Linked DNA regions of Thiosocius teredinicola. Each later gene encodes a partner of the first gene's protein in a complex. Links are inferred from orthologs where the notes say so. Each region holds a gene or a part of one and is shown in the gene's direction. Other genes may lie near its edges. The genes, in order: uvrB and uvrD.

What was found.
Region 2: the proteins of uvrB (region 1) and uvrD are in contact, whole or in part, in a crystal structure (PDB 7EGT), measured with the Thermus thermophilus proteins. The link is inferred for Thiosocius teredinicola from one-to-one orthologs. Residues at the interface, in WP_096411307.1 of Thermus thermophilus: Glu23, Leu25, Arg26, Asp27, Gly28, Glu29, Arg30, Phe31, Arg55, Glu326, Asp327, Phe328, Glu379, Ser382, Gln383, His398, Gly400, Arg401; in WP_096412145.1 of Thermus thermophilus: His654, Arg656, Phe657, Gln666, Asp668, Glu669, Lys680, Arg681, Leu682, Ser683, Lys685, Tyr686, Ala687.

The regions. Positions count from the first base shown.
Region 1 is NZ_CP019936.1:1,847,242-1,861,600, forward strand. The notes cover bases 7,449-10,373. They hold uvrB (excinuclease ABC subunit UvrB), read left to right. Parts: upstream 7,449-7,868; coding sequence 7,869-9,878; downstream 9,879-10,373. Other genes in these bases: B1781_RS08965 (pyridoxal phosphate-dependent aminotransferase), read right to left, coding at 7,449-7,778; B1781_RS08975 (LysR substrate-binding domain-containing protein), read right to left, coding at 9,889-10,373. Outside these bases: B1781_RS08940 (TonB-dependent receptor plug domain-containing protein), read right to left, coding at 1-970; ppc (phosphoenolpyruvate carboxylase), read right to left, coding at 1,106-3,925; pgi (glucose-6-phosphate isomerase), read left to right, coding at 4,075-5,721; B1781_RS08960 (GspH/FimT family pseudopilin), read right to left, coding at 5,949-6,506; more of B1781_RS08965, read right to left, coding at 6,591-7,448; more of B1781_RS08975, read right to left, coding at 10,374-10,830; B1781_RS08980 (assimilatory sulfite reductase (NADPH) flavoprotein subunit), read left to right, coding at 10,933-12,711; cysI (assimilatory sulfite reductase (NADPH) hemoprotein subunit), read left to right, coding at 12,711-14,359. UniProt on the Escherichia coli protein: The UvrABC repair system catalyzes the recognition and processing of DNA lesions. A damage recognition complex composed of 2 UvrA and 2 UvrB subunits scans DNA for abnormalities.
Region 2 is NZ_CP019936.1:4,670,265-4,684,663, reverse strand. The notes cover bases 9,335-12,299. They hold uvrD (DNA helicase II), read left to right. Parts: upstream 9,335-9,715; coding sequence 9,716-11,884; downstream 11,885-12,299. Other genes in these bases: hemW (radical SAM family heme chaperone HemW), read left to right, coding at 11,896-12,299; B1781_RS22110 (hypothetical protein), read right to left, coding at 9,335-9,522. Also shown: urea ABC transporter permease subunit UrtB, read left to right, coding at 1-63; urea ABC transporter permease subunit UrtC, read left to right, coding at 146-1,231; urea ABC transporter ATP-binding protein UrtD, read left to right, coding at 1,228-2,049; urea ABC transporter ATP-binding subunit UrtE, read left to right, coding at 2,074-2,769; B1781_RS23295 (hypothetical protein), read left to right, coding at 2,789-2,956; B1781_RS22150 (urease accessory protein UreD), read left to right, coding at 2,967-3,806; ureA (urease subunit gamma), read left to right, coding at 3,833-4,135; B1781_RS22140 (urease subunit beta), read left to right, coding at 4,188-4,508; ureC (urease subunit alpha), read left to right, coding at 4,508-6,211; urease accessory protein UreE, read left to right, coding at 6,221-6,694; B1781_RS22125 (urease accessory protein UreF), read left to right, coding at 6,642-7,361; urease accessory protein UreG, read left to right, coding at 7,392-8,012; B1781_RS22115 (DUF4410 domain-containing protein), read right to left, coding at 8,100-8,678; more of B1781_RS22110, read right to left, coding at 8,974-9,334; more of hemW, read left to right, coding at 12,300-13,077; B1781_RS22095 (CPXCG motif-containing cysteine-rich protein), read left to right, coding at 13,086-13,274; and 3 more genes. UniProt on the Escherichia coli protein: A helicase with DNA-dependent ATPase activity. Unwinds DNA duplexes with 3'-5' polarity. Translocates on single-stranded DNA with 3'-5' polarity. Initiates unwinding more efficiently from a nicked substrate than double-stranded DNA.

The DNA.
Region 1 (14,359 bases):
AACGTCTGTCGACATCGCGATTGATGCGTGTCCAGCCGAAACGCACGTCCAACTCGCCCAGCTCGCTGCTTCGCAGATGGCGCTCGCCTTGCAGGTTGAAGTAATCATTGGTCGAAATGATCTTCTGGCTGTCGGGCGGCAGGTATTCGTTGATACCGAAGAAGTCGCCGGCGCCCAATTGCAGCCACTGCGCCTTGAAGCTGTAGTCGTCGCTGTCTGCGTTGAACAGTATGGAACGGTAGTGTTTCTTGGAGTTGGCCGGCCCTGGGGCATTGGAAAAAGCGCCGAAGCCGAACTGATACAGCGCATCACTCTGCGCATCGAGGTCGCCACCCTGGTGTGCGGCGGCTGCTGCGTTCAGCGCGAAATCCCAGTCGCGGTCTTCCGACTGCCAACTGTAGACGCCGCCTCCCGACCAAGTCGCATCTTCGTCGATCTCTCCGCTCAGGCGTTTGCCTTGGTTACGGGTAATGATGTTGACGATACCCATCAAGGCGAACTCGCCATGCACGGCCGAACCCGGCCCGCGAACGATCTCTATCCGTTCGACCTGGCTGATGGGTACCTCCAGGAATGCCGCATTGCCGCGCAATACCGGCGAGCTGAGGCTAACTCCATTGAGCATGACTTTTACCGTGCTCGACGCGAAGGCGGGGGTCATGCCGCGAACCAGGATTTGGCTGGCGCCGTGGCCATTCGAGGTGATGTTGAGTCCCGGCACCAAGGTCAGCGCCTCGGCGACCGTGCGCATCCCACGCCGTTCCAGGTCGCGGCCGTCGAGCAGGGAAACCAGGCCGGGGACGAAATCCTTGTTCAGGCCGGTCTTGGTAGCGATCTCTGTCTGTTGCTCGAGCATCTGCATCAGTGCGTCGAGTTCGGCATCGTTGTTGTTTTGCGGTTCGGCTGCCTGGCCGGAGGTGAAGAATACACAGGCGAGTACCAGGCACACCAACGCACGGATCACGGCCATCTATCCTCCTTATCCGTGGGCGTCTGCCGGCTCGGTTCCGACATGGTCGACGATCGATTGCTGATGCCGGGATTATACCGCCAGGTGTCCGGGCCTTGGGCGAACCCAAGGCCTTGGCTGACGCATATCGAACAACTAACCCGTGTTGCGCATACCGCCGGCGATCGCGTTGATCGAACGTAGCAGGGGGTCGAGGCTTGCCTCGCGGTCCACTTCGCGGGTGGACGGATCGCGGTAGCGACGCAGCAGTTCGAGCTGGATGTGGTTGAGGGGATCGAGATACGGATCGCGTCGTTTCAATGACGTCTTGAGCAAGGGGTTCTCGTCGAGCAGCTCATCGATCTCGGCGACCTTGCGTACCCACTTGACCGCGCGCCAGTACTCCTCTTCGATCATCTCGAAAACCTGCTTGCTTGCCGCCGTGTCGCTGCACAGGTCGGCATATTCGCGCGCGATGTCCATGCGCGATTTACTCAGTGCCATCTGCGTATTGCTGAGCAGGGCGCGGAAGAAGGGCCATTCCTGGTACATCTTGCGTAGCGACTTCAGGCGTTTTTTCTCATTGCTGCAGCAAGCCTCCAACGCCGTGCCCAGGCCGTACCATGCGGGCAGCGTCTGCCGTGCTTGCGCCCAGCCGAAAACCCAGGCGATGGCGCGCACCGAAGACTTGGAACGATCGCCTTTGGCCCGGTGCGAGGGGCGTGAGCCGATATTCAGCATGCCGATCTCGGATACCGGGGTGGCCTCGTAGAAGTAGTCGAGGAACCCCGGGGTCTGCTCGGTGAGTTGGCGATACGCCTGCTCGCCCTTATGCACCAGGATGTCCATGTTGTTGTGAAACACCGGGTTGTCGGGCTCGACCTTGCGGATCAGGCCGGTGCTCGCGCTGACCACACCGGTCAGGCCCATGGTCAGCTCGTAGATCGCGGTCTCGCGGTTGCTGTACTTGTTCGACAGCACCTCACCTTGTTCGGTGAACTTGATCTGGCCGAGCAGCGTGCCGGCCGGCTGCGAGCGGATCGCCTCGTGGGTTGGGCCGCCGCCGCGGCCGATGGTACCGCCGCGGCCGTGAAACAGCCGGATGCGCACTCCGCGCTCTTCGCCCAATGCGATCACACGTTGTTGCGCGCGATACAGCATCCAGGCGGACGCAACGATACCGCCGTCTTTCGCCGAATCCGAATAGCCGAGCATGACCTCTTGCAGCCGGCTGTGCTTGCTCAGCAGGCGGCGGTAAACCGGATGGTCGAGCAGTTCGGATACGACCGGTTCGATACGCGACAGGTCGTTGATCGTCTCGAACAGCGGTGAAACGCCGATGCGGCATTGGAAGATCTCGCCCTGCTGGCCGACCAGCCCGGCGAGGCTGCCGAGGAACATCACATGCATCACATCGGATGCGTGATGCGCCATCGATATCACGTAGCGACCGATAACCCGCTCGCTGATGGCGTCCTGCATCTCGCCGATAACGTCGAACACCCGCAGCACTTCCTGTGTCATTTCATCGAGCACGCTGCGATCGGTGATCACCGGCGGGTTCTCGATCAGTTCGCCGAGCAATTGCAGGCGTTGGCTCTCGTCGAGTTGTTGGTAGTCGTTGTTGATGCCGAGTTTGGCCAGAACATCGGCGACCGCCTCGGTATGTACCGTCGATTCCTGCCTGACATCCAGGCGGGCGAGGTAGAAACCGAAGGTGCGCACCAGGCGAATGAGATCGAGCAGTTCGGCATTCGCTGCGTTGCTGTCGCCGTGGCTGATCAGCGAGTCGCGAATCAATTCAAGGTCGCGCAGCAGGTCGATCTCATTCGCATAACCGGGATCGGGAATGAAGTCGGTATGCGGATCCAACCAGGCGCGCGCTCGCGTCTCGGTCTTGCGCAGGCGCAGCGAGATCACATACAGCTTTTGCCGGTAGGGCTCTTGAGAGAAACGTGCCGGCCATTCCTGGTCGTAGCTCGCGCGGTAGCTCTCATCTTCCGTCAGGCTTGCCATGAAGGCGGGCGAGGGCGTGCAGAATTCCAGCGATTGGGTAAGGATGCCGATCAGCTTGTCGACGCGTTCGATATAGGTGCGCAGGATCGTAACGTGCTGGGTCAGGATCGCTTCGCGCGTCGTCGATGCCGTAACGTTCGGGTTGCCGTCGCGGTCGCCACCGATCCAGCTGCCGAAACGGATCATGGCCGGTACATCGATGCCGTGATAGTCGGGGTGATCCTGGTAGGCGCGTCTGATCGCGCCTTCGAGACGCTGATAGACGACGGGAATCGCATCGAACAAGGCTTCACGGAAGTGATGCATGCCCATGCGGATCTCGTGGCGCACATCCGGCCGCGACGGCCGTACCTCGTTGGTTTTCCACAGGGTCTGGATGTGCGTGCGCAGGTTGCGGGTGTGATGCTCTTTGTAGTCGATCGAGGTCGGCGGGGCGTCGAGCGCCTCGTTGCTTTCGAAGATCCGGCGCATCTGCAGCATGATCGAGCGGCGCTTGGATTCGGTCGGGTGTGCCGTGAAGACCGGCATGTAGCGGATCTCTTCGAACAGGTCCTGCAGCTCGTCCGGGCTCACGCCCATGTTGCGCAGGTCGCGCAGACAGGCATCGAACGACCCTTTCCACAGCACGCCGCCCTTGGCGGCGATTCGCCGGCGCTGGCGGTGCTGAAAGCTTTCCTCGGCGGTGTTGGCCAATTGAAAATAGATACTGAACGCGCGGATCACGGGGCGCAGCGCGTCCGGTGACAGCGTGCTGATGAACTTTTTCAGTCGCGCGAGTCGCACCGGGTCCGGCTCGTCGCGCATCTGGATGAAGCCCTTGCGCAGGCGTTCGACCGAGCGCAATACGTCGCCGCCGGCCTGGCTGGCGATGACGTCGCCCAACAGACGCCCGAGGAGTTTGACGCGTCCACGCAAGGACTTGTCATGTTTTACACAGGCATCGATAAACAGATCGCTCACTGGACGTTACTCGCTGGTTGGTACTGCATCGTCGGCAGCGACGACCATGTCACTGTCGTGTCTTCCGTCACTGGTATACTTTCGCAAATTTGCGGCAAGTTTGCCGCAGGAAAATTCTGAAACACCCGCCACGCCTGAATACCTCGTATATGCCGCTGATAAGTCAAACGCCTGCCTGGAAGTCACTGGAAACACACTGGAAAGAAATCGGTCGCCTGAGAATGCGCGATCTGTTCGAGGCAGACCCCGAACGCTGCGAACGCTTCAGCCTCGAACAATGCGGTATCTACCTCGATTATTCCAAGAACCTGATCACCGAAGAGACCGTGCGCCGTCTGATGGCCTTGGCTGAGACCGCCGATCTGTCGTTCTGGGGCAACAGCCTGTTGCGTGGCGACAAGGTCAACAATACCGAAGGGCGCGCCGTGTTGCACATGGCCTTGCGCAACCTGGGTTACCGTGACTACCAGGTCGACGGCGTCGACGTGATGCCCGGCATTCGCTCGGTCTTGGCACGCATGCGGGCATTCTCGGAAGATGTCCGCGAGCGCCGTTGGCTGGGTTACACCGGGCAGGCGATCACCGATATCGTCAGCATCGGCATCGGCGGTTCGAGCCTCGGCCCCAAGATGGTGTGCGAGGCGCTCAAGCCTTACCAGAACCCGTGGTTGCGCGTGCATTTCGTGTCCAACCTGGACGGTGCGCAGCTCGCGCAGACGCTGACCAACCTGAACCCGGCGACCACCTTGTTCGTCGTCGCGTCCAAGACCTTCACCACGCAGGACACGCTCGCCAACGCCTGTTCGGCGCGTGAATGGTGCCTCGCCAGCCTGCATAACGAGGCCGCCATCGCGCGGCACTTCGTTGCCGTATCCACCAATCGCGATGCGGTCGTCGAGTTCGGTATCGATCCGCACAATATGTTCGAGTTCTGGGAGTGGGTCGGCGGGCGCTATTCGCTATGGTCGGCAATCGGCCTGCCGATCGCGCTGGCGGTGGGCATGGAGCGTTTCGAGGAACTGCTGGCCGGCGCGCACGACATGGACGAGCACTTCGTCGAAGCCCCGCCCGAGCAGAACATGCCGATCATCCTCGCTTTGCTGGGTATCTGGTACAACAACTTCGGCGGTGCCGACACCCAGGCGATCATTCCCTACGATCACTATCTCGAGCACTTCGCGACCTATCTGCAGCAGGTCGACATGGAGAGCAACGGCAAGCGGGTGACGCGCGACGGCGAGGCGGTCGACTACCAGACCGGGGCGGTTATCTGGGGTCAGCCCGGCACCGATGCGCAGCACAGTTTCTTCCAGTTGATTCACCAGGGCACGCGCCTGATCCCGACCGATTTCATCCTGCCGATGCGCAGCCACAAGCCGCTCGATGGACACCACGACAAGCTGGTCGCCAACTGCCTGGCGCAGGCCCAGGCGTTGATGCGTGGGCGCACCGAGCACGAGGCACGGGCCGAACTGGTAGCCGCCAATATGCCGTCGGAAATGGTCGAAAAGCTGGTGCCGCACCGTGTGTTTCCCGGCAATCGACCGAGCAACATGCTGGTGGTCGAGCAGGTCACGCCGCGCGTGTTGGGCGCCCTGATCGCACTGTACGAACACAAGGTGTTTGTGCAGGGCGTGGTGTGGGGTGTCGACTCGTTCGACCAGTGGGGTGTCGAACTCGGCAAGCAGTTGGCTGGACACATCCTCGCCGACTTCAGCCAGATCGCCTGTTCACCGGGTGTGGATTCGTCGACGGCCAGCCTGGTGCGGCGTTATCACCTGGCGATGAACGACTGAACGCCGCCGCAGGCGGAAACGAAAAAGGCCTGGAACAATGAATGTTCCAGGCCTTTTTAATGTGTGGCTCCCCCGGTTGGATTCGAACCAACGACCAACGGATTAACAGTCCGCTGCGCTACCGCTGCGCCACAGGGGAATAACAGCGAGCGCGAAGTTTACTTGCCGCCGCGGGTGGGGTCAACACCGCACCCGCGGCCTGTCCAAGTCGTCGTGCCATGCGGCATTCAAAGCGGGTTGCAGATGATCGGACGGTTGCTCGGGCCGGTGTCGTCGACGCGCGCCCGTCCACTGCCGTACAGGATGACGGCGCGTTTCGAACCCGGACCGGCGCAGATGTTGAACGTGGCGTTGGTGCTCCATGCGGCACCGTCGCGGCGGAATCGAATCGCCGGCCGGCCGCTGGTGGTGGCTACCTGCGTGGCGGGATACTGCAGCGTCTCGTGGCGCAAAAGTTCCTCGTGGCTGCCGCGCTGTTTATTGCTGTCGTTGTCGACGAAGATCAGGTAACCCTGCGACCAGCCGCGGAAGTCGCCGGAACAGGTGCTACCGTCGTCGCTGGGGCAGAGCGAGACATGCCGCTGCCGTGAAACGGCCTCGTTGCGGGCGTAGCGCAGGCTGGTCAGAAACTGGTTGGCGGTGGTGGATACCGCAGAGCGTTCGGCGAATGCCGCCCAACTGGGGATGGTAATCGCCAGCGCAACGCTGATTACAGCTATCGTTGCAGTGAGTTCAACGAGGGTGAGGCCGCGTGCATGCGGCGGTAGGTTTTTCTCGACATCCATGTCGTAAAGCCTCCGTGCTTGTTATGCGACGCCCCGATCCGTGGGGCGTACGTTGAATTTTCGTGTTTCGAAAAGAACGACCGTTCAGGCAACCACCTTCGCGATACGGTCGAGTGCATTGTCGAGGTTTTCCATGCTGGTCGCAATCGAGATGCGCACGTGGCCGGATAACCCGAATGCGGTGCCTGGAACCAGCGCAACGCCGGCATTGACGATCAGGTGCTCGGCCAGTTGCAGGTCGTCGTGCACCTCGTCGATGGCATCGATCAGGCCCTTGACCGAGGGAAACACGTAGAAGGTGCCATCGGTCGGCAGGCACTCGATGCCCGGCATCGCGTTGAGGCGCTCGACGACATGGTCGTGACGTTTCTTGAACTGCACCAGCATCTCGCCGATGCATTCCTGCGGGCCGTTCAGCGCGGCTTCGGCGGCGTACTGCGAGATCGACGTCGGGTTCGACGTGCTCTGCGACTGGATCTTCTTCATCGCCTTGATGATGTCCGCTGGGCCGGCGGCATAGCCGATGCGCCAGCCGGTCATCGAATAAGCCTTGGACACGCCGTTCAGCACCAGCGTGCGATTGGCCAGGTCCGGACACACGTTCAGGATGTTGACGAACGGCTCATCCTGGTTCCAGCGGATGTGCTCGTACATATCATCGGTGGCAATGGCGACCTTCGGGTAGTCGCGCAGTACCTCGCCCAGCGCCGCCAGCTCTTCGCCGGTGTAGGCCATGCCGGTCGGGTTCGACGGGCTGTTGATGACGAACAGGCGCGTCTTGTCGGTCAGCGCGCCGCGCAGTTGGGCAGGGGTGATCTTGAAGTGCTGGTCGGCGCCGGCATGCACCAACACCGGCACGCCGCCGGCCAGGATCGACATGTCCGGATACGAGACCCAGAAGGGTGCCGGAATGATCACTTCGTCGCCCGGGTCGAGGATCGCCTGGGCCAGGTTGTAGAAACTCTGCTTGCCGCCGCACGAAACCAGGATCTGCTCCGGCGTGTAGTCGAAACTGTTGTCGCGTCGGAACTTTTCGATGATCGCCTGTTTCAAACCCGGCGTGCCGTCGACCGGTGTGTATTTGGTCTTGCCGGCGGCAAGCGCCTGGCGAGCGGCCTCTTTGATGTGCTCGGGCGTGTCGAAATCCGGTTCACCGGCCCCCAGGCCGATAACGTCTTTACCCTCGGCGCGTAGCGCTGCGGCGCGTGCCGTGATGGCCAGGGTGGGTGAGGGCTTGACGGCCTGTACTCGGCTGGAAAGCTTGATGCTCATGGCGTTCGAATGGGTCTCTCGGGCTTGAACTCGTCGCGGACGGATTGGTTGGTATCATAACGGATTGGTTCAGGGCCGATCACCACCTTTATGGCAAAAAAAATCTTCGATCTGCAGTCGCGCTTTGCCCCGGCGGGTGATCAGCCGGCTGCGATTCGGCAATTGACCGAGGGTCTGCGCGATGGCGAGGCCGGCATGACCCTGCTCGGCGTGACCGGCTCGGGCAAGACCTTCACGATCGCCAACGTGATCGACGAGGTGCAGCGCCCGACCATGATCCTGGCGCCGAACAAGACGCTGGCGGCCCAGCTGTACGGCGAATTCCGCGATTTCTTCCCCAACAACTCGGTCGAGTACTTCGTCTCCTATTACGATTACTACCAGCCCGAGGCCTATGTGCCGTCGTCCGACACCTTCATTGAAAAGGACGCCTCGGTGAACGAGCACGTCGAGCAGATGCGCCTGTCGGCGACCAAGGCGCTGCTGGAGCGGCGCGACGTTATCGTTGTCGCCACGGTGTCGTCGATCTACGGCCTGGGCGATCCGCGCCAGTACCTGCGCATGATGCTGCACCTGTCGCGCGGTGAGCGCATTGATCAGCGCGCCATCCTGCGGCGCCTGGCCGAGCTGCAGTACAAGCGTAACGACATGGAACTGGCGCGCGGCACCTACCGGGTGCGTGGCGAGTTGATCGACATCCACCCGGCCGAATCGGACGACGAGGCGGTGCGTGTCGAGCTGTTCGATGACGAGGTCGAGACGCTGTCCATTTTCGACCCATTGACCGGCGAGGTGTTGCGCAAAGTGCCGCGCTACACCGTCTACCCCAAGACCCACTACGTCACGCCACGCGACACCATCCTCGAGGCGGTCGACGGGATCAAGGTCGAACTCAAGGAGCGCCTCGAACAGCTGTACGGCGTGCAGAAACTGGTCGAACACCAGCGCCTGCAGCAGCGCACCCAGTTCGACCTCGAGATGATGGTTGAACTCGGCTATTGCTCGGGGATCGAGAACTATTCTCGCTACTTGTCTGGTCGTGCGCCGGGCGAGGGGCCGCCGACCCTGTTCGACTACCTGCCCGAAGACTCGCTGCTGGTAATCGACGAGTCGCACGTGACGGTGCCGCAGCTCGGTGCCATGTACCGCGGCGACCGGTCACGTAAAGAGACGCTGGTGGAATACGGTTTCCGCCTGCCGTCGGCGCTGGACAACCGGCCGCTGCGCTTCGAGGAGTTCGAGGCGCGCGCCCCGCAGACCATCTATGTATCGGCGACGCCGCGCGATTACGAGCGCGAGCACTCGGGCGTAATTGTCGAACAGGTGGTGCGGCCGACCGGCCTGGTCGATCCCGAGGTCGAGGTGCGGCCAGCCTCGACCCAGGTCGACGACCTGCTGTCCGAGATCAATGCGCGCACCGAGATGGGCGACCGGGTGCTGGTCACGACGCTGACCAAGCGCATGGCCGAGGACCTGACCGACTACCTGATCGAGCACGGCGTGCGTGTGCGCTATCTGCACTCGGATATCGATACGGTGGAGCGGGTGGAGATCATCCGCGACCTGCGCTTGGGTGAGTTCGATGTGCTGGTCGGCATCAACCTGCTGCGCGAAGGCCTGGACATGCCCGAGGTGTCGCTGGTCGCCATTCTCGATGCCGACAAGGAGGGCTTTCTGCGTTCCGAGGGTTCGTTGATCCAGACCATCGGCCGTGCGGCACGTAATGCCCGCGGCAAGGCGATCCTCTACGGTGACCGGATCACCGGCTCGATGCAGCGCGCGATCGACGAAACCGAACGTCGCCGCACCAAGCAGATGGATTTCAACAAGGAACACAACATCACGCCGAGGACGGTCGAGAAGAACATCGCCGACATCATGGAGGCCGCCTACCCGGGTGCGCCGCCGGCGCCGAGGCGTTTCGCCAAGGTGGCCGAAGAGACCTCGGAGTACGCGTCGCTGACCCCGGCGCAGATGATGAAGAAGATCAAGGAACTCGAAAAGACGATGCACAAGCACGCCAAGAATCTCGAGTTCGAAGAGGCCGCCAGGATTCGCGACCAGTTGAAGTCGCTGCAAGGCAAGGGCCTGGTCGCCTAGCGGCGATCGGTCAGCGGCGATCTTTGCGGCCGGCATTGCCGGGTTCGACAATCCGGCCATTCTCCACGGTCATGCGGTTGAGCAGGTCGATGAACGACTGCTGGTAGCGCCGCAGATATTTTTCGCGATGATAGGCAACCCAGGTCGTTTCCCACGGCAACAGGTGCTTCAGTTCACGCATCGACAGGTCCTTGTCGATGGTCGGTGAATACGCCGTCTGCGCGATCAGCCCCACGCCCAGTCCTTCGCGCACATAGGTCTTGATCACATCGGTATCCACCGCGCTCAACACGATGTTGGGGCGCAGGCCGCTGCGTGCAAACGTCGACTTCAGGTGCGTCGAGCCGTTGAGACCGAAGGTGTAGGTGATCAAGGGGTATTTGCAGATGCACTCCAGACCGAGTGGCTTGCAACGCAGCACTGCGTGTCGCTTGGGTGCAATCAGCACGCGGTTCCAGCGGTAGATCGGCAATGCGGTCAGGGTGGGGTGCTCGCCGAGTTCCTCGGTGCAGATTGAGAAGTCGACCTTGTCGGCCAATGCCATCTCGACCAGCTGCTGCGGCGTGCCCTGATGGATCTGCAGCGAAACATCGGGAAACACCTTGCGGAACTCCTGGATGACACGCGGCAGTACGTAGCGCGCCTGGGTGTGCGTGGTGCCGATGCGCAGAATGCCTTTGTCTTCATCGACATGGTCGCGACCGACCGCGAGGATGTTTTCGCGCAGCGCCAACGACTGGCGGGCATAGTTCAATACTTTCTCGCCGCTGGCAGTCAGGCTTACCAGGCGCTTGCCCTTGCGGGTGAAGATCTCGGTTCCCAGCTCGCCTTCAAGACGTGCCAGTTGCTGTGAAACCGCCGACTGCACGATGTGCAGGCGCTCTGCTGCCTCGGTCACGTTGAAGTTTGCCTCGACGACCGCGACCAGTGAGGCAAGTTGCCTCAGTTCCATATCGCCAAAAGTGATAGAGCATCAAAATTCATAACTTCAAAAGATAAACCCCTTGCCGCAGTCTTGCCAGCAAGTAAGCACGACAAACGTTATGGGGTAAGCATGTCAACTGCGGTACAAGTACAAGCCAGCCAACCGATTGGGCTTCTCGATGAGCCGCAACTGTCACGTCTGGCACAGGCGATTGCCGACCTGAGCAGCGAGCAATTGCTGTGGGCCAGCGGTTACCTGGCGGCATTGAGCAATCCCGCGAACGTCGCCCAACCGATAGCGCAGTCTCGCCTGACGATTCTGTATGCATCGCAGACCGGCAACGCCCGAGGCGTTGCTGAACGCCTGGCGGACGGCGCAGCCGAACGCGGTCTGCAGGCGCGGCTGGTATCGGTCGAAGACTACCGCCCGCGCGAGCTGCTCAAGGAGCAGTTGCTGTATGTCGTGATCAGTACGCAGGGCGAGGGCGAGCCACCGGAGAGCGCGTTCGAACTGTTCCGTTATCTCAACGTGGGCAAGGCGCCGGACCTGAGCGGTCTGCAATACGCGATCTTCGGCCTCGGCGATTCGAGCTACGAGTTTTTCTGCCAGGCTGCAAAGGACCTCGACGAGCGCTTCGCTGCGCTGGGGGCGACGGCGGTCGCAGAGCGCGTCGATGCCGATGTCGACTACGACAACGCGGCGCAGAGCTGGCGAACGCAGGTGTTGCAGGAGGCCGAACGCCAGGTGCCCACTGCCGATGCGAGGGTCGTGCCGTTGCAGGCCGTGCGCACAACGCCGCGCCATGATCGCGGTCACCCCTATGTTGCCGAGGTGGTCGAGAACCGCCGCATCACCACGCACGATGCGCTGTCGTCGGTACACCATATCGCCCTCGATATCGATGCATCGGCGGTGAGTTACCAGCCCGGCGATGCGCTCGGGGTGTACTTCAACAATGCGCCGGCGCTGGTTGAGCGGGTTATTGCGGCAGGTGGTCTGACCGCCAGCCATGCGGTACAGGTCGATGACGCCACGATGCCGATCGAAGATGCGTTGTACCGGCATCTCGAACTCACGCAACTGCATCCTTCGGTCATCAAGGCATGGGCGGCTCTGGCCGGTGGGGAATCTTTGCAGCGGTTGTGTGCCGATGGGCAAGGCCTACGCGACTATGCTGCAAGCCACCAGGTCATCGACTTGTTGACCGAACACCCTGCGGGGATCGATGCACAGCAGCTCGTCGATGCCTTGCAGGCGCTGCAGCCACGACTCTATTCCATCGCATCGAGTCAGGATCTGTACCCGGACGAGGTGCATCTGACGGTGGCGAAACTCAGCTACGAGATCGGTGGCGAACCGCGACTGGGCGGTGCCTCGGGCTACCTGACCGAACGTCTGTCGACGGGCGAAGCCTTGCCTGTCTATGTTGCGCAGAACACGGCGTTTCGCCTGCCGGACGATCCCGATGTGCCGGTCATCATGATCGGCGCCGGAACCGGCATCGCGCCATTTCGCGCGTTTCTTCAGCAACGCGAGGCGAACGGAGTGAACGGCCGACAATGGCTGGTGTTCGGTAACCGGCATTTTCATCGCGACTTCCTGTACCAAACCGACTGGTTGGCCCATCGCAAGGCTGGACGTCTGGATCGCATCAGCCTGGCGTTTTCACGCGACAGCGACGATCGACCCTATGTGCAACGGCGGCTGCTGGATGAGGGCAAAGAGGTCTATCGCTGGTTGGACGATGGTGCGCGCATCTACGTGTGTGGCGGTTTGGCCATGGAAAAGGCCGTGCAGGCAAGTCTTGCCGAGATCGCGCAGACCCACGGTGGATTGGGCGACGATGCAGCGCATGCCTTTGTCGATGAGCTGCGGGTTCAGGGCCGATACCTGAAGGACGTGTACTGATGGATATCGAAGTGAACCCCAACGAGATCATCAAGACCAACAGTCGCGGTCTGCGCGGCACGCTCAAAGAGAGTCTGGCCGATGAAGTGAGCGGTGCGCTGGCACCGGCGGACGCACAGATCAGCAAGTTTCACGGTTTCTACGAGCAGGACGACCGCGACGTGCGACGCGAGCGTCAGGTTCAGTTCCTCGAGCCTTACTACAGTTTCATGTTGCGCGCGCGTTTGCCCGGCGGTGTCTGCTCGGCGCAGCAGTGGCTGGCGATCGACGAAGTCGGTCGCGAGCTGGGCAACGGCAGTATCCGTCTGACCACGCGACAGACCTTCCAGTACCACGGGATTCTCAAAAAGAATCTCAAGCCGCTGATAAAACGTATCAACCAGGCGATGATCGATTCGATCGGTGGCTGCGGCGACATTAATCGCAACGTGCTGTGCAACCCGAACCCGGAGCAGTCGGCGTTGCACCAGACGGTGTACGGTTGGGCGCGCCGGATCAGCGAGCATCTCTTGCCGAGAACGCGGGCCTATCACGAGATCTGGCTGGACGGCGAAATCCAGTCGGGCGGTGAAGACGAATCGATCTACGGGAACACCTATCTGCCACGCAAGTTCAAGACGGCTGTTGCGGTACCGCCGCACAACGATGTCGATGTGTACACCAATGATCTCGGTTTTATCGCCATCGCCGAGGGCGACGAGCTGGTCGGCTTCAATGTTGTCGCCGGCGGTGGAATGGGTGTTACGCACGACGATCCCAGCACCTATCCGCGTCTGGCAGACGAACTCGGTTTTGTCAGTCCCGAAGACGTGATTGCCGTTGCCGAGGCGGTCGTAACAACCCAGCGTGATTTCGGTAACCGGGTGAGTCGACGTCATGCGCGCTTGAAATACACCATCGATCGCATGGGGCTTGATGACTTCGTGGCGCAGGTGGAAATGCGCAGCGGTGTTCGCTTCAGGCCGTCACGCCCTGTGACCTTTACCAGCCAGGGCGATCGTTTCGGTTGGGCTGCCGACGCCGACGGAAGCTGGTACCTCACGCTGTTTATCGAGAATGGCCGGGTGGTCGATGCAGAGCAATCGCAGTTGATGAGCGGTCTGCGCAAGATTGCCCAGGTACACACGGGCGAGTTTCGTATCACGCCCAGCCAGAACCTGATCATTGCCGGCGTAGATGCTGCCGACAAGGTGGCTATCAGTACCCTGGCGCGCGAGCATGGTCTGCTCACGGATGGACCCAGCCCAACGCGATTGGAGAGCATCGCCTGCGTGGCCTTGCCGACTTGTCCGCAGGCAATGGCGGAAGGCGAGCGTTACTTCCCCGCGTTTATCGATGCGATCGACGAGATGGCACGGCGCAAAGGGATTGAACGGCAGCCGATCGTGATCCGCATGACCGGTTGCCCGAACGGTTGTGCGCGGCCCTATGTCGCCGAGATCGGCCTGGTCGGCAAAGGCCCGGGGCGCTACAACCTGCTGATCGGCGGTGATGGCGTCGGCATGCGCATAGCCCGCTTGTACCGTAAGAATTTGAATGAAGCTGAATTGCTGAACACGATCGGCGAGCTGTTCGAGCGGTACGCAGCCGAAGGCTCGCCCGAAGAGCGGTTTGGTGACTTCACGGTCAGAGCCGGGATTGTGCAGCC
Region 2 (14,399 bases), 2.8 Mb from region 1 along the record:
TTGTTCATTCAGAAGCGGCCGCGCGGATTGTTCCCGCAGAAAGGCCGTGCTGCCGAGGGTTGATTGTGAAGTTGATCGTCGATTGGCGCTTTGACAGTGAGGTGTCGATGCCTTTGCAGGTACGGCGACCTGGAGTGCGACGGCCATGTTGTTGACGCGTAGCCTGAAGGGAGACCGGGGTGGGCAGGTCTTTCTGTTGATCCTGATCGCCGTGATGATCGCGGTACCAATCCTCAACAGTCTGCCGACGGACAACCCGCTGTATCTCTCGACCTACACGGTGACCCTGCTCGGCAAGTACCTCACCTATGCCTTGCTCGCTGTGGCCGTCGACCTGGTGTGGGGCTATCTCGGCATTCTGAGCCTCGGCCATGCCGCGTTCTTCGCGCTCGGCGGTTACGCCATGGGCATGTACCTGATGCGCCAGATCGGCGAGCGCGGTGTCTACGGCAATCCGTTGCTGCCCGACTTCATGGTGTTTCTGAACTGGCAGGAACTGCCCTGGTTCTGGCACGGCTTCGATCAGTTCTGGTTCGCCGCGTTGATGGTGTTTCTCGCACCGGGGCTGCTCGCCTTCGTGTTCGGTTGGCTGGCTTTTCGCTCGCGCGTGACCGGCGTTTATCTGTCCATCATTACCCAGGCGTTGACCTACGCCCTGATGCTGGCGTTCTTCCGCAACGAGATGGGTTTCGGTGGCAATAACGGCCTGACCGACTTCAAGGACATACTTGGCTTCAGTCTGCAATCCGATAGCACGCGTATCGGTTTGTTCATTGCGTCCGGCGTCGCGTTGGCCATTGGCTACATCGCCTGTCGCGCCCTAGTGAAATCGCGTCTCGGTCGGGTGGCGGTGGCGATCCGCGATACCGAAGATCGCACGCGCTTCATCGGCTACAAGGTTGAACACGTCAAGCTCGCCATATTCACGTTCTCGGCGATGCTTGCCGGTGTCGCCGGTGCACTGTACGTGCCGCAGGTCGGCATCATCAATCCGGGTGAATTCGCCCCGCTGAACTCGATCGAGGTCGTGATCTGGGTGGCGATGGGCGGGCGCGCCACCTTGTATGGTGCCGTACTCGGCGCGGTCGGCGTGAACTATGCGAAAAGCTGGTTCACCGCGGCCTTTCCCGAGTTCTGGTTGTTTGCCCTCGGCGGCCTGTTCGTGCTGGTTACCCTGCTGTTGCCGCGCGGTATCGTCGGACTGTGGCGGCGCAAGGAGGCCGAGTCATGAGCGGCGTTCAGGGCGTTTTTCGTCGCGACCGCGTCTTCAACTTCATGGTGTCGAAGACGGTCGACGGTCTCGACCTGTCGCACGGCACCGTGCTGTACATGGAAGACGTGTCAGTCGCATTCGACGGCTTCAAGGCGATCAACAATCTGAATTTCTATGTCGACGCCGGTGAGCTGCGTTGCCTGATCGGGCCGAACGGCGCAGGCAAGACCACCATGATGGATATCATCACCGGCAAAACGCGCCCGGACACCGGGGCCTGCTGGTTCGGATCGCGCATGAACCTGCTGCAGATGAGTGAGCCGGAGATCGCGCAGGCGGGCATCGGTCGCAAGTTTCAGAAGCCGACGGTATTTGAACACCACACGGTGTTCGAGAACCTGGAATTGTCGATGGCCGGGCCGAAAGGTGTGTGGCGCACTTTGCGCGCCAAACTCAACGCCGAACAGCGCGAGCACATCGACGAAGTACTCGAACTCACCGGCCTCAGTACCGAGGCGCAACGACTCGCCGGTGCCTTGTCGCACGGTCAGAAACAGTGGCTGGAGATCGGCATGCTGCTGATGCAGAACCCCTTGTTGTTGCTGGTCGACGAACCCGCCGCGGGTATGACGCACCAGGAGATGGACCGCACAGTGGAACTGCTGACGTCGCTCGCCGGCGAGCATTCGGTGGTAGTCGTCGAACATGATATGGACTTCGTGCGTGCACTGAACTCGCGGGTCACGGTGTTGCACCAGGGCACCGTGCTGGCCGAAGGATCGATGGACCAGGTGCAGAACGACCCGAAGGTCGTGGAGGTCTACCTTGGCGAGTAACCGCTACCGCGTCGGAATCGGGTCATGTTGAAGATCGAGCAACTCAACCAGTTCTACGGCCAGTCACACACCCTGTGGGATCTCGATCTCGAGGTGCCGGAAGGCCAGTGCACCGTGTTGATGGGGCGCAACGGGGTCGGTAAGACCACGTTGCTCCAGTGCATCATGGGTCTGTTGCCGGTCAAGTCGGGCGGCATGAACTACCTCGGGCACGATCTGACCGGTGCGAGCGCCGAACAGCGCGCCGGCCTGGGCATCGGCTATGTGCCGCAGGGCCGGCAGATCTTTCCGTTGATGTCGGTCGAGGAGAACCTGTTGATCGGCCTGCCGGCGCGGCGCGACGGCCTGCGCAAGATCCCGGATTTCATCTTCGAACTGTTTCCGGTGCTCAAAGAGATGATGGGCCGGCGTGGCGGCGACCTGTCCGGTGGACAGCAACAGCAGCTTGCGATCGGCCGCGCCCTGGTCACCGATCCCAAGCTGCTGATCCTGGATGAGCCGACCGAGGGCATCCAGCCCAATATCGTCGCGGATATCGGCAACATCGTGCGTCGTCTCAACCAGGAGATGGGCCTGACGGTGTTGCTGGTCGAACAAAAGCTGCCGTTTGCGCGCAAGGTGGCGGACCGTTTCTGCCTGCTTGACCGCGGGCGGGCGGTTGCAACCGGCGATATGCCGGAGTTGAATGAAGAGCTGATACAACAATACCTGACCGTCTGATCTTTCCGAGGGGGGAAACATGCGCAAGTTCGTTTCGATCATGGGTCTGATGAGCCTTGCTGCAAGCAGCCAGGCTCACGTCGCCGATATACCGGTGGCGCAACATGTGGTTGAGCATGCGTGGCTGGTCTTGACCCTTGTTCCCCTGCTGGCGGTCGCGATCCCGTGGGTCAAGCGCCGTCGCTGAGCAATTGCAAATGACGGCATCCGTCGCAACGCTTCCGCGTACCGAAGGCTGGCAGGCCCGCCTTCGGCTCGGCTTTGCAGTACGCGGCGAACGCACCGTGCTGGTTGACCGGGAGCGCCACGGTCCGTTGGCCGTGCAGCGGCCGTTTTACCCCGAAGGCGATATCTGTCACGTATACCTGCTGCATCCACCGGGCGGTGTCGTCGCCGGCGATGCCCTCGACATCTCGGTAGATGTCGGCGCCCGTGCCCATGCTGTGTTGACGACACCGGGCGCGACCAAGTTCTACCGCAGCGCGGCCGGTCATGCCTCGCAAACCCAGCGCATCAACGTGCAGCCGGGGGCGACCTTGGAGTGGTTGCCGCAGGAAAATATCCTGTTTCCGGGCGCCGATGTGCGCTTGCAGACCGACATTGATTTGCTCGGCGATGCGCGGTTGTGTGCTTGGGAGATTCAATGCCTGGGTCGCCCGGCGATCAAGGAGCTGTTTGAACACGGTCGCTTGGACAGCCGCCTGACGATTCAGCGCGACGGCATGCCGCTGGTCATCGACCGCCTGCGTGTCGATGCCGACAACCGCGCCCGTTTGTCGTTGATGGCCGGCATGGCGGTCGGCGCCACCTTGTACATCAGCAATGCCGACGAGCAGAGTATTGAGCGTTGCCGCGATCTGCTGTTGACCGACGGGCCGGATTACACCGGTGCCACGTTGCTCGAAGATATCCTTGTGGTGCGGTATCTTGGCAATTCGACCGAAGGCGCGCGGCGGATGTTTACCGCGATCTGGCAGGCATTACGCGAACAAGCGATCGGGCGGATGCCCCACCTGCCGCGTATCTGGGCCACCTAAACAACGAGATCGAGAATTAAGACGCTATGGAGCTGACGCCTCGAGAGAAAGACAAGCTGTTGTTGTTCACGGCAGCGCTGTTGGCCGAACGGCGCATGGGCCGCGGGCTGAAACTCAACTACCCGGAAGCGGTCGCCTACATCAGCGCAGCCATCATGGAGGGTGCGCGCGACGGTCGCAGCGTGGCCGAGCTGATGGATCACGGGCGCACCCTGCTCAAGCGTGAAGACGTGATGGACGGTGTCGCCGAAATGGTCACCGAGGTGCAGGTCGAGGCGACATTTCCCGACGGTACCAAGCTGGTGACCGTGCACGATCCGATCGTGTGAACTCACGCATTGCCTGTTCGAGGTCGGTGCACGCCGACGAGGAGAGCCGCAAATGATCCCCGGTGAAGTGATCGCTGCAGATGGCGAGATCGAATTGAATGCCGGCCGCAAGACCGTGACTGTGTCGGTGGCCAATACGGGTGACCGGCCGATCCAGGTCGGATCGCATTACCATTTTTTCGAGACCAACCAGGCGCTGGACTTCAAGCGCGAGAAGGCGCGTGGTTATCGCTTGAATATCCCGGCCGGCACTGCCGTGCGGTTCGAGCCGGGACAGACCCGCGAAGTCGAACTGGTCGAGTATGCCGGTGATCGTCATGTGTACGGATTTCGCGGGCACGTGATGGGCCCGCTCGAGCGAGGTGACAGCTAATGGCCAGCATCAGCCGGCAGGCCTATGCAGAGATGTACGGCCCGACCGTCGGTGACCGGGTGCGTCTTGCCGATACTGAATTGTTCATCGAAGTCGAAGAAGACCGCACCATCTACGGCGACGAGGTCAAGTTCGGCGGCGGCAAGGTTATCCGCGACGGTATGGGTCAGAGCCAGCAGCCATCCTCGCAGACCGTCGATGTCGTGATTACCAATGCGCTGATTCTCGACCACTGGGGTATCGTGAAGGCGGATGTCGGCATCAAGAACGGTCGCATCGTCGGCATCGGCAAGGCCGGTAATCCGGACGTGCAACCCGGCGTGGATATCGTGATCGGGCCGGGCACCGAGGCGATCGCCGGTGAAGGTCAAATACTGACCGCCGGCGGGATCGATTCACATATTCACTTCATCTGTCCGCAGCAGGCCGAAGAGGCGCTGATGTCGGGCGTGACGACCATGCTGGGTGGCGGCACCGGTCCTGCCACCGGCACCAACGCGACCACCTGTACGCCCGGGCCGTGGAACATTCAGCGCATGCTGCAGGCCGCCGACGCGATTCCGGTCAACCTCGGCTTTCTCGGCAAGGGCAATGCCTCGCGTCCTGGCCCGTTGTCCGAGCAGATCGTTGCCGGTGCGATTGGTCTGAAGCTACATGAAGACTGGGGCACGACGCCGGCCGCCATCGATAATTGCCTGACCGTTGCCGAGAACTTCGATGTGCAGGTCGCGATCCATACCGACACGCTCAACGAATCGGGCTTTGTCGAAGACACCCTGGCCGCGATGGCCGGGCGCACGATCCATACCTATCACACCGAAGGTGCGGGTGGCGGCCATGCGCCGGACATCATCAAGGCGGCGGGCTACAGCAACGTGTTGCCGTCGTCGACCAATCCCACGCGGCCCTATACCGTCAACACGGTCGACGAACACCTCGACATGTTGATGGTCTGCCATCACCTGTCTCCCTCGATTGCCGAAGATGTTGCCTTCGCCGAGTCGCGTATCCGCCGCGAAACGATCGCGGCCGAAGACATCCTGCACGATCTGGGCGCCTTCTCGATGATCGCCTCGGATTCGCAGGCCATGGGGCGTGTCGGCGAGGTGGTTATTCGCACCTGGCAGACCGCGCATAAGATGAAGGTGCAGCGCGGCAGCCTGCCCGGTGACACCGCGAAGCACGACAACCTGCGGGCCCGCCGCTATGTCGCCAAGTACACGATCAACCCGGCGATCACGCATGGCATCGCGCACGAGGTCGGTTCGGTCGAGCTCGGCAAGCTGGCCGACCTGGTGTTGTGGAAGCCCGCCTTCTTCGGCACCAAGCCGAGCCTGATCATCAAGGCCGGCATGATCGCCGCGGCGCCGATGGGCGACCCGAATGCGTCGATCCCGACACCCCAGCCGGTGCACTATCGGCCGATGTTCGGCGCCTTGGGCGGGGCACGCCATGCCACGCGGATGACGTTCCTGTCGAAGGCGGCCTACGAAGCCGATGTGCACCGTCATCTCGGCCTGGAGTCGTTGGTCGGCACGGTGCGCAACTGCCGTGGCGTGCAGAAGAGCGACATGCTGCTGAACGATTGGCAGCCAACGATCGAGGTCGATCCACAGACCTACGAGGTGCGCGCCGATGGTGAGCTGTTGACCTGCGAGCCGGCCGATGTGTTGCCGATGGCGCAGCGCTATTTTCTGTTCTGAACCCGTCCGATGATCGAGCTCAACTGCCGCATCGCCCAAGGCGAACCGACAGCGACGTTGACCCTGCCCTACGACAAGCGGCAGCGCAGCCGCATGCGCGCCATGCTCGATGACGGGCGAGACGTGGGCATCTTTCTCGAACGTGGCACGACCTTGCGCAACGGCGACCTGCTCAGCGACACCGACGGCATGATCGTGCGCATCGCCGCAGCGGCAGAGCCTGTTTCCGAGGTTCGCTGTGACGACTCACTGCTTTTGGCGCGCGCCTGCTATCACCTGGGCAACCGACACGTCGCGCTGCAGATCGACGATGGCGTGCTGCGTTATCTGCACGATCATGTGCTCGACAACATGGTGCGTGGCCTCGGGTTGGCGCCGCGCTGTGTCGAAGCGCCGTTCGAACCCGAACCCGGGGCATACGGCGGCGGTCATGCCCACTCACATGCACACCACGACCACGGCCATGACGGACACGCCCACTGACCCACTCGCACGCCTGAGGCTGATGCAGTTGGTCAGCCCGACGCTGCCGATCGGGGCGTTCACCTATTCGCAGGGTCTGGAGTGGGCGATCGAGGCCGGATGGGTACGCGATGCAGATTCCACGGCGGACTGGCTGGCGGGATTGCTCGGCGACGGATTGGCCGGATGTGAACTGCCGGTGCTGATTCGTCTTTATCGGGCTGTCGAGACCGACGACCTGCCGGAGATCGAAAGGTGGGGGCGTTTTCTGTTCGCCAGCCGCGAGTCACGCGAGCTGCGGATGGAAGAAAAGCAACGGGCGAGGGCGTTGATCACGCTGCTCAACGATCTGGGTATCGAGCGGGTCGCCCGGTGGCGCGAAACGTTGGCGCATTGTCAGGCGGCACCGTTTGCCGTGGCAGCGGTGCATTGGGGTATCGGACTGCAGGATTGCCTGCTGGGTTACACCTGGGGTTGGCTGGAGAACCAAGTGGCGGCGGCGATCAAGCTGGTGCCGCTGGGCCAGACCGAGGGTCAGCGCCTGCAGCTCGCGTTGGCGGCGGACATTCCCGCGGCAGTCGACAAGGCCATGCAGCTCGACGATAACGATATCGGCAGCGCCGCGCCCGCATTGGCAATCGCCAGCGCACGACACGAAACACAATACACACGGTTGTTCCGCTCCTGACGGCGGCGACCGGATGAGCGAGGTATCGACATGACGACAAGCAAGGCGGCACTGCGTGTCGGCGTCGGCGGCCCGGTCGGCTCCGGCAAGACGGCATTGTTGGAAGTGCTGTGCAAAGCGCTGCGCGATCGCTACGACATCGCCGTGGTGACCAACGACATCTACACCCAGGAAGACGCCAAGATCCTGATGCGTGCCGAGGCTCTTCCTTTCGAGCGCATCGTCGGGGTCGAGACGGGCGGCTGCCCGCACACAGCGATTCGCGAAGACGCATCGATGAACCTCGCCGCCGTCGAGGATCTGCAGCACAAGTTTCCGAACCTGGATGTCGTGTTCATCGAGAGCGGCGGCGACAATCTGTCGGCCACGTTCAGCCCGGAACTCGCCGATCTGACCATCTACGTGATCGACGTCGCCGAGGGGGAGAAGATCCCGCGCAAGGGCGGCCCCGGTATCACGCGATCCGACCTCTTGGTGATCAACAAGATCGACTTGGCACCGCATGTCGGCGCGTCGTTGGAGGTGATGGAGGCAGACACCAACCGCATGCGCGGCGACCGGCCCTGGGTGTTCGCCAACATGAAGACCCAGCAGGGGCTGGAGCAAATCATTGCCTTCATCGAGCGCGAAGGGATGTTGCGTGCTGCCTGATGAAAAAAGCCGCCGATTAACGGCGGCTCTCATTCCGACACGCGGTCGAGGCTTTGGCTTCTATGGGGAAGAAAGCCCCGTACCTCGTCAGTTACCTGCGGTGGTTGTTTTCTCGGGGTCGCCGAGCAATTCTTTCGCCGCAAGCTCGGCAAACTTTTCGTAAAGCCAGTTCATCCGAGCGCCGTCTTGCCCGCCGGCGAAACCACCGAGTGCATAGGAAGCGCTGATCTCGAATTGATCGAGTGCCGTTCCGTTCGGTTCGACAACTTCGACATTGCCCGTAATGTGGTCGCTGCCTGCCATGAAGCCGAACATGACGGCAGAGAAATTGGAGCGTACGCGCACATCGGATATGGTCACCCGCAAATGGTTGCCGGCCTCGGGCTCCATCAAGTCGTTGGCGGCCAGGGCGCGACGCATCGTCGACGCCAAAGCGTCGGGATCAAACTTGATGTTGTCCTTGTATTGCTCCTTGGCTTCGTCCGTAAAGCCAATCTGAATTTCGGAGACGCTCATTCGCGTTTGCTGGCTGGCGTCGACCGTGGGTCCGGCAGTCTCGCCTGCATTCTCGGCCCCGGCTGATCGTTTGACGCCGCTGGAGCAGCCGGCCAATGCACCGACCAGGAGGGCAAGCGCGAAGAGTTTGAAAATCGAGCGAATGTTCATCGTGTTTCCTTTCAAAGTTGTCAGTTCATTCCATGGGGGATGGATGGGTCGTGTTACGACACGGGCGCAGAACGAGGGCAAGTGCCATATCCGAATGGATTGGTCGGTAGCCGGTCGTCCTGATGCGCGAACCACGCGAAGCTTAATGAAGCGGAGCGGCGGGGTCGATGTTTCGACCACACTTCGAGATTGGCGATCCTAACAAGTGCGAACAGCGACCGTGCTCGTGTGCGCTTTCAGGAAGGGGGGCGCCGCGCGCTCAACATTTCTCGACATCCGAGGATCGTCCAGGCTTTCACAATCTCTGGGCAGCCAACTCGCCCGCAGCGAGCAGTTGTGAGCGCACCGCGTCGGAGTTCGTATTGCCGGCGCCAATGTTGACGTAGTAACCGTCTTTCAACAGATGAAGTCCGCCGGTCGCGATGAACGCTTCATCGCCAAGTCCGTCGATGTCGGTTCTCGAACCGTCGAAACCGGACTTGAGGCTCCGGAAGATCGAGGTCGCGGTGCTACTGCTGGACCGCATTGCGGCATCTTGTGTCAACGAAATCTGCAGGAATCGCGTCGATCCCTCACTGACGGGATTGTACATACACAATTTCGCACCGACGGCGGGGTTCTCACTGGTTTGAGCTGGCTGAACCGGTTCACCAAGGATTGATTCGGCGTCCGTCCCGCTGATGATGCTGCACGGATCCAGCATGGCAGCGGAGGAAGCGGGCATGCGAGGATCATTCGCCGGAGTGGCGTTGTTCGCCGGATTGTCACATCCGGTCAGAAACGAAAGCGCGCAGGCTAACGAGATCGCTACAATCTTCATGCTGTGTATCGGGTTGGTATCCATGCCTAGTCCAACTTTCCGCTGAATCCAAAGTAAGCCTTATCCGATGGCACTGCAATAGCTGCCTATGCAGAGCGCTTTGTGCGCCCATTGGCGTTTTGGCCAAGACGCTACGCTTACTGGCGGCGACGGCTGCGGACCGCTTTCTGCGGAGTCAGCGTGAACCGTGGCGCTGCCCAGCTGGTAAAATCGCCCGATGGACGTATCTCACATCATCGATGGGTTGAACGATGCCCAGCGCGAAGCCGTTACGGCACCGATGGGCAATGCACTGGTGCTGGCCGGCGCCGGCTCGGGCAAGACCCGCGTGCTGGTTCACCGCATTGCCTGGCTGATCCAGGTCGAGGGGTTGTCGCCGTGGGGCATTCTGGCGGTGACCTTCACCAACAAGGCGGCGCGTGAGATGCGCCATCGCATCGAGGCCTTGCTGGGTCAGCCGGTCGGTGGCATGTGGGTCGGTACCTTCCACGGCCTCGCCCATCGCCTGTTGCGCGCGCATTGGCAGGAGGCCGGTCTGCCGCAGGGGTTTCAGATTCTCGATTCGGATGACCAACACCGATTGATCAAGCGCATCATCCGCGAGATGAACCTCGACGACAGCCAGTGGCCGCCGCGCCAGGCGCAGTGGTTCATCAACAAGCAGAAGGACGAAGGGTTGCGCGCCGATCATCTCGATCATGGCGGCGATCCCTACCAGCGGCAGATGATCGCGATCTACCGCGAGTACGAAGCCGCTTGCCAACGCGCCGGCACGGTCGACTTTGCGGAACTGTTGTTACGCGCCCATGAGCTGTGGCGCGACCGGCCGGACGTATTGCAGCACTACCGACAGCGGTTCGGGGCGATCCTGGTCGACGAGTTTCAGGACACCAACAGCATCCAGTACGCCTGGCTGCGATTGCTGACTGGCCAGCAACATAAGCTGTTCGTGGTCGGCGACGACGATCAATCGATCTATGGCTGGCGCGGTGCGCGCGTCGAGAATATCCAGGATTTCCAGACTCAATACCCGGATGCGCTGGCGGTGCGCCTCGAACAGAACTATCGCTCGACCGGCAACATCCTGCGCGGCGCCAATGCGGTCATCGCCAATAACCCGACCCGCCTGGGCAAGCAGTTGTGGACCGAAGACGGTGACGGCGAGCCCATTCGGGTCTACGGCGCGTTCAACGAAGTCGACGAGGCCAGGTTCGTTGTCGAACGGATTCGAACCGCCATCGAACACGGCAGCCGTCGCACCGAGATGGCAATCCTGTATCGCACCACCGCGCAATCGCGTCTGTTCGAAGAGTCGTTGATCCAGGCCGGGATTCCGTATCGCGTCTACGGCGGTTTGCGCTTCTTCGAGCGCGCCGAGATCAAAGATGCCTTGGCGTATCTGCGTCTGCTTTCCAACCGGCACGATGATCCGTCATTTGAACGTGCGGTAAATCAGCCACCCCGTGGCATCGGTCCGCGCACGCTGGACGCAGTACGTGCGCATGCGCGCGACTTCGGTTGTTCGCTGTGGCAGGCGGCCGGTGACCTGCTGCGCGGTGGCGCGATGGCGGCACGTGCGGCAAACGCCCTGCGCGGTTTTCTCGATCTGGTCGAAGAGATCGACGCCAACAGTGCGGAAGAGGCGTTGCCCGAGCGCGCCGCTTTCGTCATCGAGGCGTCGCACCTTAAGGAGCACTTCGAGAAAAGTCGCGACGGAAAGGGTCAGGACCGCATCGAGAACCTTGAGGAACTGGTCAACGCCTGTCGTCAGTTCGAGGTTGACGAGGTCGAAGACGAGGGGCTCAGTGAAATGGATGCCTTTCTGGCCCACGCGGCGCTCGAGGCCGGCGATACCCAGGCCGAAGAATATGAGGACTGTGTGCAGTTGATGACGCTGCACTCGGCCAAGGGGTTGGAGTTTCCGTTGGTGTTTATCGGCGGCATGGAGGAGGGGCTGTTTCCGCATAGCATGTCGGCCGAAGACCCGGAACGTCTCGAGGAAGAGCGTCGCCTGTGCTACGTCGGCATGACGCGCGCAATGTCGCAGCTGTACCTGACACATGCCGAGTCTCGGCGACTGCATGGCTCTGAAAGCTACCCGCTGCCCTCGCGCTTTCTGCGGGAGATTCCGTCGGACCTGATCGAGGAAGTGCGTGCGCGGCCAAATGTGAGTCGACCCTACAGTGCTGCAGCCGGCTCGTTGGCGGCGGCCCAGGCAGAGACCGGATTTCAGCTTGGCCAGCGCGTGCAACATCCCAAGTTTGGTGAAGGCGTGGTGCTGAATGCCGAAGGCCAGGGTAATGGTGCGCGGGTGCAGGTTGTCTTTGAAGAGGTCGGTGCCAAATGGCTGGTGGTCGCCTATGCCAACCTCCAGGCAATTGCTTAGAGAATGGCGCTGTGAGCGGCGACGGCGTTGCATCACCTACTCTGATTGTCGCCGACATACCCGTATCCCTGTATGTGCATATCCCTTGGTGTGTGCGCAAATGCCCGTACTGTGATTTCAACTCGCATGCGGTCGTCACAGAGATAGACCAGGCCGCCTACATCGACGCCTTGCTGAGCGACTTCGTGATCGAGTGCGGGCGGCAGCCGTTGAACGAGATCCACAGCATCTTCATCGGCGGCGGTACGCCGAGCTTGTTTGATGAGCAGCAGATCGGGCGCCTGCTTGAGGGCGTTAACCGGCGGGTTGCGCTGTCCGCCGACATCGAGATTACGCTGGAGGCCAACCCGGGTACCGCCGAAGCGAGACGATTTGCCGGGTATCGGGCGGCCGGCGTGAATCGCCTGTCGATCGGCGTGCAGAGCTTCGACGATGCCAAGCTGAGTGCCTTGGGCCGCATCCACAATTCGGCTGAGGCCCGGTCGGCGATCGCCATGGCCAGGGCTGCAGGTTTCGACAATCTCAACCTGGACTTGATGTATGCACTGCCTGCTCAAACGTCCGATGAAGCCTTGTCAGACCTGAACACTGCCATCGATCTGGGGCCGACGCATCTGTCGTGGTACCAGCTGACGCTCGAACCCAACACCCTGTTCCACCACAAGCCGCCGTCATTGCCCGGAGACGATGAGGTTGCCGACATGATGGACGCGGGTTTGCAGCGCCTCGACGAGACCGGTTTCCGGCGATACGAAATCTCCGCCTATGCGTCTTCTGATCGCCAGTGTCGTCACAATCTCAACTATTGGCGGTTCGGAGACTACATCGGCATTGGAGCCGGCGCGCACGGCAAACGCACCGAGCGAGCGGGACGCATTTGGCGCCGCAGCAAACAGCGCCAGCCGGCCGCCTACCTGGCGCAAGCCGCGCGCGGTGCGGTTCTCAGCGAAAGCCTTGTCGCAAGAGATTCATTGGGGGTCGAGTTCTTCCTCAATGCGTTGCGACTCGTCGATGGCGTACCGCTGGGATTCCTCGCTGACCGTGCCGGTCTAACACTCGATGATGTTGCTGAACCGTTATGCGAGGCGCGACGCTGCGGGCTGATGGACCCTGATCCCGCGGTGCTGAGGCCGACCCGACTGGGCCTGGATTTTCTCAACGACCTGCTGGCGATCTTCGAACCGGACGCCTAGGCGGACTAATGGAATCACTGGATTTCGCAGCTGTGCAATGCCCTTACTGCGGCGAAACGATCGAACTGGCGGTCGACGCCTCAGCCGGCGAACAACGCTACATCGAGGACTGCAGCGTGTGTTGCAAGCCGATTGAGGTGTTGTTGTTCGCCGATGGCGGCGACTGGCGAATCACGGTGGCGCGCGATGACGACTGAGTATGCTCCGATCCCCTGCGGTCTGTATTCCGAACTCGAGGTGTTGGTTATGCGTCGGGTTCGCGCCAGGGTGCTGGCACGAGATGACTTCGGGCTTTCGATCAGCCTGCAAGGCACTTTGTGGACACTCCAGACGCGAGATCGCGCCGAATACCTTGTCCTAAAGACCTTGGATGGCGGCGAAGAAAGCGTGCGCCTGGATCGCATCGAAACCGCCATCGCCCGCGATGGGAGTCTCGTGTGGCGTCAAAATGCCGACGAACCGCGGTAGCGCCATTAAGTATATGAAATACAATAAGAAAATGAGGGAATCAACATCCCCTTAGGTGGCTTTTAATTCGGCAAGACAAGGCGCAAAACCCTGTGGTAGGTTGATCTCGAATTGCGCCGAAACTGATGGTTTACGGCCGACCCGAAAGAAACTTTAGGGCGAATGTGATGGAACAAAAAAATACTGCCGAGTTTGATTTTGACGCCTGGTCCGATATGGCCAAGAACGATCCTGAGGCGTTCGAGAAGATGCGTCTCGCCGCGATTGAAGACGTCATCGAGAAAGCCCCCGAGGACAACCGCGAGCGCCTGCGCCGACTGCAATGGCGAATCGACCAGGAACGTCGCCTGGCACGCACGCCGATGGCGGCCTGCCTGCGGATCTCGCGCATGATGTGGCGCATGGTGCTTGGCGAAGGCGGCCTGAACGATCGTTTCGCGGAGCTGCAGGGCCTGGTTAACGGACACGTGCCCGATACCTCGGCTCGACGCCCGATGGGCGGTGAAGTCGTGGCATTTGCCCGCGCGCAGGACTGACCCGAAACCGCTTGCAATTTCGCTGGCCGTGTTTTATGTTACGCGGCCTTTCGCGCCCGGCGCGATCACCAGTTGATAAACCGCTCACCGAATCGGTGAGTGTTGGAGTGAGACGAAATGAAAGCGGACGTGCATCCGAACTACACCGACATCAAGGTCGTGTGCAGCTGCGGTAACTCTTTCGAAACGCGTTCCACCATCGGTGGCGACACGCTGCAAGTCGAAGTGTGCTCAGCATGCCACCCATTCTATACCGGTCAGCAGAAACTGATGGACACGGCCGGCCGTGTCGACCAGTTCCGCAAACGTTTCCGTCGC